DNA from 3 places in the Endozoicomonas sp. 8E genome. Region 2 is predicted to be linked to each of the others. Evidence: predicted binding sites of a transcription regulator. Region 2 holds the regulator's gene; each other region holds the start of a gene.
The links. Region 2 encodes FliA, which starts transcription of late flagellar genes. Its sites were predicted from a motif close to CTAAAGTTNNNNNNNNNNCNGCCGATA; they were not measured.

Region 1 (4,661 bases), 1.0 Mb from region 2:
GGTCAGGGAAAAGCTCCGGAGGATTTGAAAGAAGTAGCAGAAGCCTTTGAAGCCATATTTGTTAACGAGTTACTCAAAAGTATGCGCAGGGCCAATGAAGCGATGATGAGCAGCTCAGACTTGCCGACATCGGGCAAGGATGTGCAGTTTTTCCAGTCAATGTTTGACAGCCAGATTGCCGGACATCTGGGTAAAGAAGGCGGGTTGGGTATCGCTGAGGCATTGGTAAGGCAGCTGGGTGATAAAGACGACTGGCTTAATGCTGAACGTTAATTGGGGTAGATGACATGAGTCTGACACAGATAGGCATTTCTGGATTACAGGCCAGCCAGGCATCGCTTAATGTCGCCAGTAATAATATTGCCAATGCCGAAACAGAAGGTTATAGCCGTCAAAGAGTTTACTGGTACCCGACTTACACTTTGCATCCGGGAATCGGTACCAAGGGAACCGGTGTCAATGCGTCCAGTGTCGAGCGAATAGCCAATAGTTTTCTTACTGCCCAGATGTGGGAGAGCCAATCTCTGGCAGAAAAAACCGCCACTTTTTCAGAATACATCAATTCGCTGGACCAATGGTTGGGCGATGACAGCACCTCTCTTACCTCAGGCCTCGAGAGTTTCTTTACGACGCTCAATGGCGCAACGGTTGATCCTTATTCCAGTGCTGCCAGGCAGGTCATACTTAGCGAAAGTAGTAAGCTGGCTCAGCAGTTTACGACACTGAATAACCAAATTGCGGGTCATCAGGGTCTGGTCGGGCGGCAGCTGGAGGCTTCGGTGGCAGAAGCGAATGGTTTGCTGGCAAATATTGCAGGCTTTAATGACCAGCTGAAGAAGATCAGTGCCAGTGGTGAGGCTGCTAACGAGATGTTTGACCAGCGGGATCTGGCCGTCAAAGAATTATCAAAGCTGATGGGCATCAATGTTCTGGAGCAGTCAGATGGCAGTATTAATATTTATCTGAAATCAGGGCAGCCACTGCTGGTCGGTGATCAGAGAAACAACCTGAATGTGAGCGGATCAGCCAGCAACCCTGATGGCTTTTCATTGGAGTTTGAAAGTGATTCTGCCTCTCTAAAGGTACAAGGTGATCCGGGAGGCAGCATTGGTGGCATGCTGAATTACCAGAATGGCACTTTAACACAGGCTCAAAATGAGATTGGGCGCCTGGCAGTAGTCATATCATCAACGATCAATGCCCAGCTCCGACTTGGGGAAGATGTTAATGGCAACGCCGGTGTCGACCTTTTTTCTGATCTGACAAATCCTGCCAGTGGTATATTTTCCCTGGACGTTGTCTCTACCGCAGTGTCTGATATGAGAATTACGGACAGTTCCCAACTCAAAGCCAGCGACTATGATCTGCGGGTAGATAACACCGGCAACTATGTCATTACCCGTTTGAACGACGGGGTTCAATTCAGTGGCAGCTTATCCGGTGCCGGTACCGATACCCTGAGCTTTGATGGTGTTGAAATTGATATCAACGGCGCCGCCACAGACCAGGCTTACCGGTTGTCACCGGTGCGTTATGGCGCAAGAGACCTGGATGCGGTTCTGACGGAACCTTTTGCTCTGGCTCTGGCAGCACCAGGTGGCGGCGTGGCGGATAATTCGAACTTGCAGACAATTATTCAGCTTCAGAATGACGCTCTGATAGAAGGGCAAAGTAGTCTGACTGAAAGCTATACCCGGTTTATTGGCGATATTGCGGTGCAGACTTCTCAGGCGAAAACAGAAGCCGATGGCGGTAAAAAACTGTTTGAGCAGGCTGAAGCGAGCCGCAATGCTTATAGTGGTGTCAATCTGGATGAAGAAGCCGCCAACCTTCTGCGCTTTCAGCAACTATACAGTGCCAATGCTCAGGTAATTTCAGTGGCCCGGCAGACATTTGATTCATTGCTGAGAATGTTCTGATAAAGACAGGGAGCCGAACACATGCGTATCAGCAGCATCAATTTCAATAATATTATGCTCAGGGCTATGCAGGACAGTATGGCCAGACTGGCTGTAACCACTGACCAGATGGCAAGCGGAAAACGTATCTTGCAACCATCGGATGACTCCGTTGATACAGTAAAAATTCTTCAGATCAATAATGAATTAACGGCAATAGGACAGTATGAAGATAATATTGATTCGGCGAGGAGAATGCTGCAACAGCAAGATGTTTTATACAGTGGAATGACTGAGCAACTGCGGCGTGCCAGAGACATTGTTTTGCAGTCCAGTAACGGAACCCTGACTGACCAGGACTATGTGCCACTGGCAGAGGAGCTGAATACGATTAATCAGTCTATCTTGAGCCTGGCCAATTATCAGCAGGCAGACGGACAATATATTTTCTCCGGAAGCCTGAGCACCCAGAAGCCTGTTGATGAAGTCGCTGGTGATTATTCATTCAATGGCAATAATAACCTTCGTCAGGTCAATATCAGTGGCTCTGCCCTGGTGACAGTCAATGAGTCAGCAGAAAATCTGTTTTTTGACCCAACCGCTACACCACCAACGGATAGTGTCTTTGATGCTCTGTCTGATGCAGTGGATGAACTGAGAAACCCTGTGAGTTTAAACACCGCTCTCTCTGACGCATTGATATGGATCGATGACACTCTGGACAGGGTAGGGATCGCCCAGACCAAGGCTGGCAGTAATCAGAGTGTGCTTGACCGGGTGGGTGAAAGTCATGCCGATATCAAACTGATGATGGAAAAGCTTCATTCATCCCTTGAAGATATTGATATGGCAAAGGCTGCTACCGATCTGGCCCAGCAGCAAACCCTGCTCAATGCCAGCCAGCAGGTTTATGCCAACATCAAGCAGTTGTCTCTGTTCAATTATTTCTGACGGGCCATTGGCAAAAAAAAAATCCCCATTTCAGGGGGTTTAAGATTTTTTGACACCTTGCCGATTGGAGTTCTGTACCCATCACATACGAGTGGTGATAAGAATGCCGGGAATAAATCGCACTGGGCCAAAAAAAGCGGCTAGTCCAATAGCAAATCAGCATGCAGTCAAGAATGATGCTAAAAATGTCGAGCCCCCTAAAGTCAATAATGATCGTTTGCAGCTGAGCGGTGAAGCCCAGAATATTGAAGAACTGTTCCAGTCTCTGTCAGCAATAGATGAAATTGACAGTAAAAAAGTGGAGAGCATTCGGCGCGCCATTAAAAAAGGTGAGATGCCGGTCGATTATCAAGTGCTTGCCAATAAAATTCTGGAGCTTTCCGATGACTTTGATGACCACAGAAAAGAATGACAATAAAAGTGGTACTTACAGCGTTTCTGCCGAAAAAAAACTGCTGGATAATATTCGTGATGCACTGGCTTTAACCCGCAAGCTTGAAGCTGTTCTGAGCAAGGCCCATAACCTGATGCTGGAAAGGAATATTGCAGCTCTGGAAACTCATCTGGAAACTCAGGTCAAACTGTTGGACATGCTGCATCTGAATGCTTCTCTGCGAGAGCACTATCTGAAAGAAGCGGGGCTGTCACCAGACCCGGCAGGTATACGAACTTTTCTGCAAATTATATCTTCTACCCCCAAGTCTGAAACCACACTGAAACAATGGCAGCAACTGGAAATCACAGCAGGTCGCTGCCGCAGTTTGAATCAGGCAAACGGCAAACTGCTGAGTCGTTTGGCTGCCAGCACTAACCAGATTATTGATGTGGTTTTTTCCAGTCAGGAACCTGCGCCCTATAACCAACAGGGTATCTGCGAAAGAAAGCTGGGCTGATCAGCATGTTGTTTTCTGATGATTTGCGGCGATTTCAGAAACTGTTGATTTTTGGCCTCGCGATTTTTGGCTTCTCCTTGCTGCTGCTTTCCCGATCATCAGCCAACTCAGTCAGAGAATTCCCCCAGGAACTCAGTCTCCATAAGTGGGAGTTGACCACTTCCCGTTTCGAGTGTCGCATGAACAGCAAAGTGACGGGGCTGGGGAGTATCGTTTTGAATGCGGCTGCCGGAGGCGTGCATTATATAACCCTAGAACCGGATTTTTTCATTAAAGAAGCCCGGCATATTCGTGTTGGGGTTCAGCAATCACCCTGGCGTCACAGTCATTATCTGAACGCTCTCGGCGGTGTGGAAGCAGGGCCGGATAAACAGTTTGAAATGAGAATCAATGTTGCCCGCGTTGTGGAAGATATGCAGCAGGGTCATCAGCTGGTTATTGAGATTGAGAGGGAAGCAGTTAAACCTGTTCATATTAAAATACCCGCTATGAATTTCCAAAAAACAGCAGCAACATTTTATAAATGTTATGGTGAATTGCTGGCTCTGAACTACCAACAGGCAAAAGAAACACTGTTCTATTATTCCTCTTCAGGATCTCGTATAAGCTCTGAGCAGTTATCACATCTTGATGACCTGGCCACCTATATTCTGGTGGATAAAAGTGTAACCAATGTCGCCATTGACGCTCACACAGATTCCCGGGGTGACAGGCTGGAAAACCTGCAACTGTCAAAAGTGCGTGCAAGCCGGATTTATAGATATTTACGAGCAAAAGGTATCCCCGAACAGCGTCTTACCATGCGCTTTCATGGTGACCGCTATCCTGTAGCCACCAATGCCACTGTTGCAGGAAGAAATAAAAACCGACGGGTAAAGATTACCCTGAGCCGCCGATAAATAATTCTGACAATAAATCG
Region 2 (4,661 bases):
ATGAAACAGGCCGTTATGCGCCGCATGAAACTGGCGCTACAGGCTACAAATGCTTTAGATATAATGGCATGCCACTATGGGAGTTTAAAGTGGCTGGAAATGAACGGGTTTACGGCTTAATGATTCAAGCAAATGAAGAAGGGAGACAAGCGGGTGTCGCTCCCCTGGTTATATTCGACACAATATTGAATAAAAAATTATAGACATCAACCGGCTCTCACATTCCATGGGTTTCTGTAAGTTATAAAAAAAGCGTCACATGACGCCTTTTTTTTATAACTTAAAATAACTTATTCCATCAGCATGGCCGAGAACGTCTGCAAATCACTCATATCATCTATCTTATGCTTTTCTGGCTTCCAACTGATGACTTCTTCCGTTTCCAGCTCTGAATAAAGCGTTACCGGGTAATCAAGTGCCAACCAGGAAAAGTAGCCATCCCTGAAAAAGAACACTCTCTTGTAACCCCAGAGCGCGGCAAGGTAGCTCGCTATCGCCCCCCTCATGTGATATGTGCTGTTTCCGTAGATGACAATAGGTGTCTTTTTATCCAAAGTGCCAGGCTTGAACAGCTGTCTGAAGCCCGCCCTTAAATCCAGACTTTGAGACCGGTCAATATGCCCCCACTCCCACTGTTGATAAGGTCTCACATCTATAAATAATGCCCCCAACTCATGAAGGCGCTTGGCCTGATGAGTGTTAATGGTAACAACGTTCTTGATATTCACTGGCGCTTCCTGTGCAGACAGGAAGCAGGAGGTAAGGGCCAGAAAGCACCCTGCAAGATAAGAATTCCATTTCATATTAATACAGGTCCGTTATAAGACTACTTAATAAAAACTACTTAATAAAAAAGTATATGGAGTAAGGACCTGCGTACTTGGAATAATAGGAAGCTAAAAGCTTGCTGCTCACTGCCAGAGAGCATATAGAGTGAAAAAATACCGTTTACTCTACAAATCATTCATTCCAGCCACAGGGCTTGGAGAAGCACTGACCTTGGATAGAAACAAATAATGCTTGCTTTAGAGCTTGGGGACCCTACCCACGAGTCCCCCCGGGTACACTGGTGGTTTAACCTAACCAGTGATGGAGCTTGGCTCTTAATCTGACGGCTGCCTGGGAGTGAATCTGGCTGACCCTGGACTCGCTGACGCCCAGAACCTTACCAATTTCCTTGAGATTCATCTCCTCATCGTAATAAAGCATCAGGACCAGCTTTTCCCGCTCGGGCAACTTCTCTAAAGCTTCTACCAGGGCATACTTGAACTTCTCTTCCTGAATATCGGCCGATGGGCCTCTATCTCCAGAGCGAGCCTGCATTCTGGACTCTTCGCTGTCGAACAGCTCTTCAAAACTGAACAGTCGACAACCGCGAAGGTCACTGAGAATGGTGTAGAACTCATCCAGATTGACTTCCAGCTCCTGGGCCACTTCAAAGTCTCTGGCATCTCTGCCAAGGCGGGCTTCAACCTTCTGAATCGCCTCAGTCACTTTACGACTGTTTCTGTAAACCGATCTTGGCCCCCAGTCACCTTTTCGGATTTCATCCAGCATGGCTCCACGGATACGAATGCCCGCAAATGTTTCGAAACTTGCGCCTTTACTGGCATCGTACTTTGAAGCTGCTTCCAGCAGACCGATCATGCCTGATTGAACCAGGTCATCGATCTGAACGCTGGCTGGCATCCTGGCGGCCAGGTGGTTCGCAATTCTTTTTACCAGAGCCTTATGAGTTTCAACCATTTCGGTCTGAATAAGTTTCTGACTCTTTTCCTGATTGGCTTGAGTTACCTGCACTCCCTGTGCTGTAGCATCCATGCTTATACCCTCTCCATTATTCTTGTTGGTAAGAAGAATTCGATACGACCTCTTGGCGGCGTTACTGGTATCGCCATCATCTGATGTGCAATACGCAAAATGGCTTTCGAAGCCCGGCAATCCGGATTTACCTGCAGAAGTACCTGCTGACGGTTGAGTGATTCTGCGACGGCCTTGTCGAATGGAATCGCCCCCAGATAACGGAGAATAATTTCTACTTCATCATTCAGATAGGATTGCAACCTTTCGAACTGGTTCGATCCATACCGACGGTTATTAACGGCGTTCACAATCACTCCAAAACGACGAACACCGTATATTCGGTAAAGCACACGGATCATTCTCACAGCATCCAGCAGTGACACAACTTCCTGATTAATGACGATGAGAATTTCTCCCGCAGCCTGAATAAGAGCTACATTGTCCGGAGCTAATCCAGGTGCGGTATCGATGACAAGGGTATCAAGAGTGGGAGCCAATGCCTCAAGGCTTTCTATCATTCGGACAGCATGACCGGTTTCTACGGTCTCCCTCCAGATAGGTTCTCCTCTTGGCGACAACACCTTCAGACCCGAGGGCCCATCCTGAATAAAAGTGGAAAAAGAGTCGTTGGCATCGAAGTGGGACATATCCAGCTTCTTCTCGAGACCAAGACTTATTCCAACATCGGGGACAGCCAGGTTTCCATCCATTAAAACCACACGTCTACCGTTGTTTGTAAGCGCCAGTGCGAGATTAACTGCAACTAATGTTTTACCTACTCCACCCTTACACCCCGCAACTGCAATAATCTGTTTTGTTGATGAGTTCATGGCTTTCAGCTTCTTTTCAGTGATTACTGCATAAGATCTGGAATCAAAAACGTTTTTTCTTTTTTACTGCCTGTACTTTATTAATAACAAGAGCCGTGCCAATTTTTTAAAACGCCTGTTTTTCAGTCACGGTCATATAGCTGACGCGACATCATTTTGACCCGCCCCAGACGAAAGATTATAACCCATTGTTTTTATTGATATTTATTCTTACCAGTCGAATTTCCGTCATGTTACTTTTTTGACAGAGTCAAAATCACTCTCAAAAAAATACATCAAACGTCGTTTTATTGAAAAATAAAAAGAAAGTTATTTGACAGTGTCATTTTATAGTGACGAATTACTGTCGCATAAAATTTTCCAGCAAGATAAAAAGTGTTACTTAATTGACAAAATAAATTTCAAAACTGAGATATTTAAAAAACGACAAAATAAAATTAGTTTCCATGGTTTGATAAAAACACTTCATACAAAGATAAAAAACGTCAAAAATTTTAATTTCCTACTTTTTTGATAGCTGATAAAAGCGACTCACTTTTTTAGATAAAAAGAAAGACAGCGACCAAGTAATAGTTTTCAGACTTTTAAAAATACAAAAACGGCCTCGTCTACTTTTTCTCAAAAGCAGACGAGGCCGTCATAAAATCGAACCTGGCAATACCAATCGTGCTTTCTAAATCCCGTGATGAGCATAGAGATTTGAGCCTTAAGAAAAAGCGGCATGAGGAGTCATAGCCTTAGCTATGGCGATGATCGCCAACGCAGGATTAAGGCTCAAATCTTCAGCGCAATAAGGAGTTAGAAAGTTCGATTGGTATAACAACAGGAAAAGTTAAGGCAAAAAAAATGGCTATCAGCTCACGCTGACAGCCATTTTTTTGAACAGACCTGATTAGCGCATGGTCTCTTCATAACGATGAAGGCCATACTTTCTCATTTTCTCAACCAGTGTTGTCCGGCGAATCTGAAGCTTGTCAGCCGCTCTGGCGACAACGCTGTTGCAGTCACTCAGGGCTTGCTGGATCAGGCTTTTTTCCAGCCGTGTCAAAAATTCCTTCAGATTCAGGCCGCCCACGGGAAGAATCGCCAAATCATCGACTTTTCCGGGTCCAGCAGGTTGAATACTATCCGGGAACAGCTCGGCAACACCGTCATCATCAGTAATAGCTTCCATATGACGGAAATTCTGTGGCAGATCCTGAACACCTACGACACCGTAGGGATACATGATCGCCAGTCTCTCCAGCAAATTGGACATTTCCCTGACGTTACCTGGCCAGTCATGACGGCATAGCGACATAATGGCAGCGGAACTCAGACGAATAGAACCACGACTCTGTTTTTCCATTGCACTGACCAGCTCGTTAAGTATCAGCGGAATATCTTCCGGACGATCCCTGAGCGCGGGCATTTCAATGGGGAATACATTCAGCCGGTAGTACAGGTCTTCCCTGAACTCGCCGGACTCGATCATTTCAGCAAGGTTTTTATGAGTAGCCGCTATAATTCTGACATCCACAGGAATCTGCTCGGACCCCCCCACTCTTTCAATAGTGCGCTCCTGCAAAACCCTGAGCAATTTAACCTGCATGTGCAGCGGCATATCACCAATTTCATCAAGAAACAGTGTGCCACCCTGTGCCAGTTCAAACCGCCCTTTTCTTGAGCTGACCGCACCGGTAAAAGAACCTTTCTCATGGCCAAACAGCTCACTTTCCAGCAATTCATTAGGAATAGCGCCACAGTTTACCGGCACAAAAGGCATATCCCGACGATGGGAGTGGTCGTGCAGATTTCTGGCCACCAGCTCTTTGCCTGTTCCTGACTCTCCGGTCACCATAACATTGACGTCACGGTCAGCCACCTGTGCCATGGAAGCACGAACTTTGCGGACTTTGTCACTTTTACCCACCAGCCCGCGGAACAGCTCTACTTGCTGATTCATACCTGTCTGGTGAAGTTGGCGCCATTGTTCACGATACACCTGACCGTAATGCAGGCAAGAGAGTAACTGCGAACGATTGCAGG
Region 3 (4,661 bases), 1.0 Mb from region 2:
GTCCAGATCATATTTCAGAGCCACTGCAAAGTGGGTCGGGTTGGTGATAATGACATCCGCTGAAGGAACGGCCTGCATCATTCTGCGACCCGCAATTTCCTGTTGCTTCTCCCGCAGTCTTGAACGAAGCTCTGGCTGACCTTCGGACTCTTTCATTTCATCACGCATTTCCTTGTGTGTCATGCGCAGTTTTTTCATGTGGTTCCATCTTTGGAAAGGTACATCAATAAAACAGATCAACAGCAGGGCACTGACCAGAATGGTGATGGCCATGGTAAGGTGGCTCAACCCCTCTGAAACTGCTTGAAATATCGGTAGCCGGTTCAGCCAGAGCACATCCCGAAAGAACCATTGATTAATGAGCCAGAGAGAAAAAGCCAGCAGCGAGATTTTGGCAATGGACTTTAATAACTCAATCATGGAGTTGGCAGAAAACATGCGTTTAATGCCTTTGAGAAAACTGATGCGCTCAGCCTTGGGTCGTATCTGTTTATTTGAGAATATCCAGCCTCCTAAAGCCGCTGAAGCGGCTATTGAGGCCAGAATGACAATCAGCATAAAGGGCAGCAGACCGGAGAACCCCTGAGTAATGCTGACGATCAGGTGATCTGTCAGCCAGCTTTCCTGACGCAATACGTCTTTTTCAAACCTGAAGCTTTTGTACATAACCTGAAATAGCTGGTCGCGAATTAATCCACCACTGAGCCATAAAGCAACCAGAGTTGAAGCCAGTAGAGCAAAGGTGACCAGTTCCCGGGATCGGGGAACCTGACCTTCGTCACGGCTCTTCTGAAGTTTTCGTTCGGAGGGTTCTTCTGAGCGTTCGCCAGTCTGTGATTCTTCTGCCATCTAAAAATTCCTAAAGAACCAGAGATCGTAGAATGTCCAGAACAGTCCGGGTAAATCGTGTGAAGACACCGTTCAGGGTGGAACTGATCAGCATTAGAATAAAAATGCCTGCCAGCATGGTCAGAGGAAAGCCCAGACTGAAAATATTGAATTGCGGCGCCGAGCGGTTCATCACACCAAAGGTAAAAGTGACGATCAATAACGCAACTATGGCGGGTAGAACCATCAGGAGTGCGCTGGCAAACATCCAGCCGCCCATGGCGGGCAGTCGGTCAATCTCCAGTTGGCGAATAGAAAAGGGTGCAATGGGAATAGTATTAAAGCTCTCCACAACAATAGAAATGACGACCAGATGCCCGTCAAATGCCAGAAACATCAGAAAGCTCAGCAATTGGAATACCTGGCTGATTACCGGAATCTGGGCGCCGTTCATCGGATCAAACATGACCGCCATACCCAGACCCATCTGCAGGGAGAGCATTTGCCCGGCGGAGGTGAAAATAGCGAAATAGATTTGCAGTACCATCGCCATTAAAAGCCCGACAGCCAGCTGTTGTGCAGTGATCAGAAGGGCTGCACCCGACAGTGGCTCTACTGCGGGTACCGCAGGCAGCATGGGGGCCACAATAATAGTGATGGCCATTGCCAGAATTATCCGGATTCTGGGTGCCACTACCTGGCTATTGATTATAGGCATTGCCAGAAAGAGGGCTCCGATACGAAAAAATGGCCAGAGATACTGACCAATCCAGCCCACCACCTCAGAGAAGGTAAAGGTTCCCATCAGGCCAGCATCTCTGGAATAAATTCATACAGCCGGAGAAACAGATCCATAAATTCCTGAATCAGCCAGGGGCCCGTCATGCCTATAGTGACCAGTGTCGCCAGCAGACGGGGCAGGAAACTGAGGGTTTGTTCATTGATTTGAGTCGCAGCCTGCAATGTGCTGACCACCAGACCCACCAGCAGTCCGGGCAACACAATCACCGATACCATCAGAACAATGAGGGTCAGCGCATCACGAAAAAGGTCTGCCACAACTTCCGGTGTCATGGGGTTTCCTCTGAATAGTTCAGGTTGTTTCGCAACTTTGCAAAACAGACTGCAACCCGAAGAAATTAACCAGGAGCATAGTTTTCTAAAATGAATTCGCAATAGATATATAAAAACATTTTTTTACTTTAAAAACGACTTAAAAGAATGGCAAGTCTATTTAATAAATCCAGAAGCCTTCCCGAGTGGTACTTATCAACAGGCAGTACGTTGAAGTTATTAAGCGAGTAAAACCATGAATAGGAATTAGTAAAATGGCAATGACCGTAAATACCAATATCTTCTCTCAGAATGCTCAGCGTAATTTGGGCAAGACTGAGGCGGGTCTTCAGACCGCCATGCAGCGTCTGTCTTCTGGTATGCGTATTAACAGTGCTAAGGATGATGCTGCCGGTTTGCAGATTGCGAATAAAATGGCTGCACAAATTGGTGGACTTGGTGTCGCTATCCGAAATGCCAACGATGGCATCTCCATGGCCCAGACTGCTGAAGGTGCCATGAGCGAGATCACTAACTCTTTGCTGCGTATGAGGGATCTGGCTTTGCAGGCATCAAGTGGTACCTATGAGGCTGCTGATGTTACCGCCCTGCAAGCCGAATACGATGCTCAACTGGCTGAGATTGGCCGTATTGCCGCAACGACTGAGTTTAACGGGACAACCGTTCTTGGCGCAGGTACCGTCGAAATTGCAGTTGACTATACCGATGCTACCACCAATAACATAGACCTCAACTTTACTGCCGTTGCGCTGACCGCGGTTACCTTTACCGATGCCGCTACCGCTCAAGCAGCAGTGGGTGCATTGGATGCGGATATTGCTGCTTATGACGCTGTTCGAGCCAGTCTGGGTGCATCCCAAAACCGACTGACCACTACCGTCAATAACCTTTCAAATATCCGTGAAAACCTGAGTGCTTCCAGAAGCCGTATCGTGGATACTGATTTTGCTTCAGAAACAGCGAATCTGAGTAAGTATCAGGTTATGCAACAGGCCGGTACTGCTGTGTTGGCTCAGGCTAACGCGATCCCTCAGAACATTCTGTCTCTGCTGCGTTAATCGCTGGAGAGGTAAAATTCAGTCAGCTTTAATGCTGATGGTCTTTGTGGGAGCCAGTAAGCTCCCATTTTTTATAGAGCTGTCTGTTATTCGGTTATGTTTCTCAGAGCAGTGCCGACTGAATAAAAGCAGGTAATAATCAGAGGCTGATTATGTTCAGTTTAAGTGGCATCTACTCAGGGCTGGATGTTAGCTCCATGGTCAACGCTTTGGTGGAGGCCGAGCGTGCTCCCACTGAAAGCCGTTATGCTCGCAGAGAGGAGGCCTTCAATGTAGAACTGTCAGCTGTCGGGACCCTGAAGTCTGCACTGAATGATTTTAATACTCAGGTAGAAAGCCTGAACAGCATCAGTAAATTCAGTCCCAGAGCCGTCAGCGTCAGTAATGAGTCCGTTCTGAGCGCAACCGTTTCCAGCAGCGCCGGGGAAGGCAGTTATCAGTTTTATGTGGATCAGCTGGCGACTCGCCACCAGACTGTATCCGCAGCCATCGCTTCAGATGCCACTATTGGTTCCGGAACGGTCAATCTCACGGTTAACGGTGAAAGCTTCTCTGTTACGGTCGAACCGGGTTCAGAGAGTCTGGCTGACTTACGTGATGCCATAAACAGCGGAGCCGATAACACCGGAGTTCAGGCAACGATTATTAATGAAAACGGTCAGCAACGTCTGATGCTGACCAGTGAGAAATCCGGAGCAGCAAACACCATAACGAGTGACTTCAGTGGCCTTTCCGGTGGCTCAGCAACTCTGGGGTCCTTTACCGATTTACAGGTGGCAGTGGATGCCAGTATCCGGTTTGGTGCAGGAGCCTCTGCAATCACTATTACTTCCGAAGACAACCAGCTGGAAAACCTTATTGATGGCGTCACTCTTGATCTGAAAGCCGTCAGCACAGATCCGGTCACTGTGAATATTTCCGTAGACAAAGACAGCCTGAAAGAGTCTATGCAGGGCTTTGTGGATGCCTGGAATAATGTTAAGTCTACCCTTGATACCCTCACAGATTTTAATGGTATTACAGCAGGGCCTCTTAATGGCGATACCCAGGCCCGGGCTATTGAGGGTCAGTTGAGAAGTGTCATCAGTTCTTTATATGGTGAAGACGGTGACACATTCAGAACGCTCGGGCAATTGGGTCTGACAACTACCGAAGACGGCATGTTAAGTCTGGATACAGATGGCCTGAATGACGCCCTGGCTAACAACTTTGATGAATTGGCGCAGGTGCTGGCTGGTGAAGATGGCTTAATGAGTCAAATGGCAGCCGTTCTCACTCCTCACCTTGAAAGTAGCGGAACGCTTGACAGTCGGGAGGACAGGATTGAAGAGGGCTTGAGTGATATTGAAGATGATCGTGCGGCACTGGAGCTGAGACTGGAGCGGACCCGTAGCTATTACCAGAATCAGTTCCTGGCGATGGAAAGTATTCTGGCCTCACTGAGTGGAACCAGTGAGTGGATCACCAGCAGTCTGAATAGTCTGAATAACAATAATTCCTGATCATGGAGGGGTCATGAAGAAAAAAGGTCTGGGTGCTTATAAACAACAGGAAAAAGCGGGTGTAGAAGCGTCTGATTCGGTTCAGTTGGTGGGGGTGTTGTTTACTAAACTGATGGACAATCTGGCTAAAGCGAGCCACCACATTGAGCGAAAGGATTTCAGCAACAAGTCTGATCGCCTTTCCCTTTCCATCGAAATT

Region 1: the regulator FliA is predicted to act here: its motif matches at 2,889-2,915, upstream of flgM (flagellar biosynthesis anti-sigma factor FlgM).
Region 3: the regulator FliA is predicted to act here: its motif matches at 3,054-3,080, upstream of fliD (flagellar filament capping protein FliD).

Annotation. Positions count from the first base shown of each region.
Region 1 is NZ_CP120717.1:1,478,132-1,482,792, forward strand. Features, by position in the region: gene P6910_RS05270 (rod-binding protein) at 1-273, shown strand, start outside; gene flgK (flagellar hook-associated protein FlgK) at 288-1,919, shown strand; gene flgL (flagellar hook-associated protein FlgL) at 1,941-2,849, shown strand; gene flgM (flagellar biosynthesis anti-sigma factor FlgM) at 2,953-3,261, shown strand; gene P6910_RS05290 (flagellar protein FlgN) at 3,233-3,742, shown strand; gene P6910_RS05295 (OmpA family protein) at 3,748-4,641, shown strand.
Region 2 is NZ_CP120717.1:2,504,290-2,508,950, reverse strand. Features, by position in the region: gene P6910_RS08405 (hypothetical protein) at 1-203, shown strand, start outside; gene P6910_RS08400 (rhodanese-like domain-containing protein) at 291-728, opposite strand; gene P6910_RS08395 (RNA polymerase sigma factor FliA) at 1,075-1,821, opposite strand; gene P6910_RS08390 (MinD/ParA family protein) at 1,824-2,633, opposite strand; gene P6910_RS08385 (sigma-54 dependent transcriptional regulator) at 3,526-4,661, opposite strand, start outside.
Region 3 is NZ_CP120717.1:1,497,799-1,502,459, forward strand. Features, by position in the region: gene flhB (flagellar biosynthesis protein FlhB) at 1-849, opposite strand, end outside; gene fliR (flagellar biosynthetic protein FliR) at 860-1,633, opposite strand; gene P6910_RS05380 (flagellar biosynthetic protein FliQ) at 1,633-1,902, opposite strand; gene P6910_RS05385 (flagellin) at 2,157-2,960, shown strand; gene fliD (flagellar filament capping protein FliD) at 3,113-4,462, shown strand; gene fliS (flagellar export chaperone FliS) at 4,476-4,661, shown strand, end outside.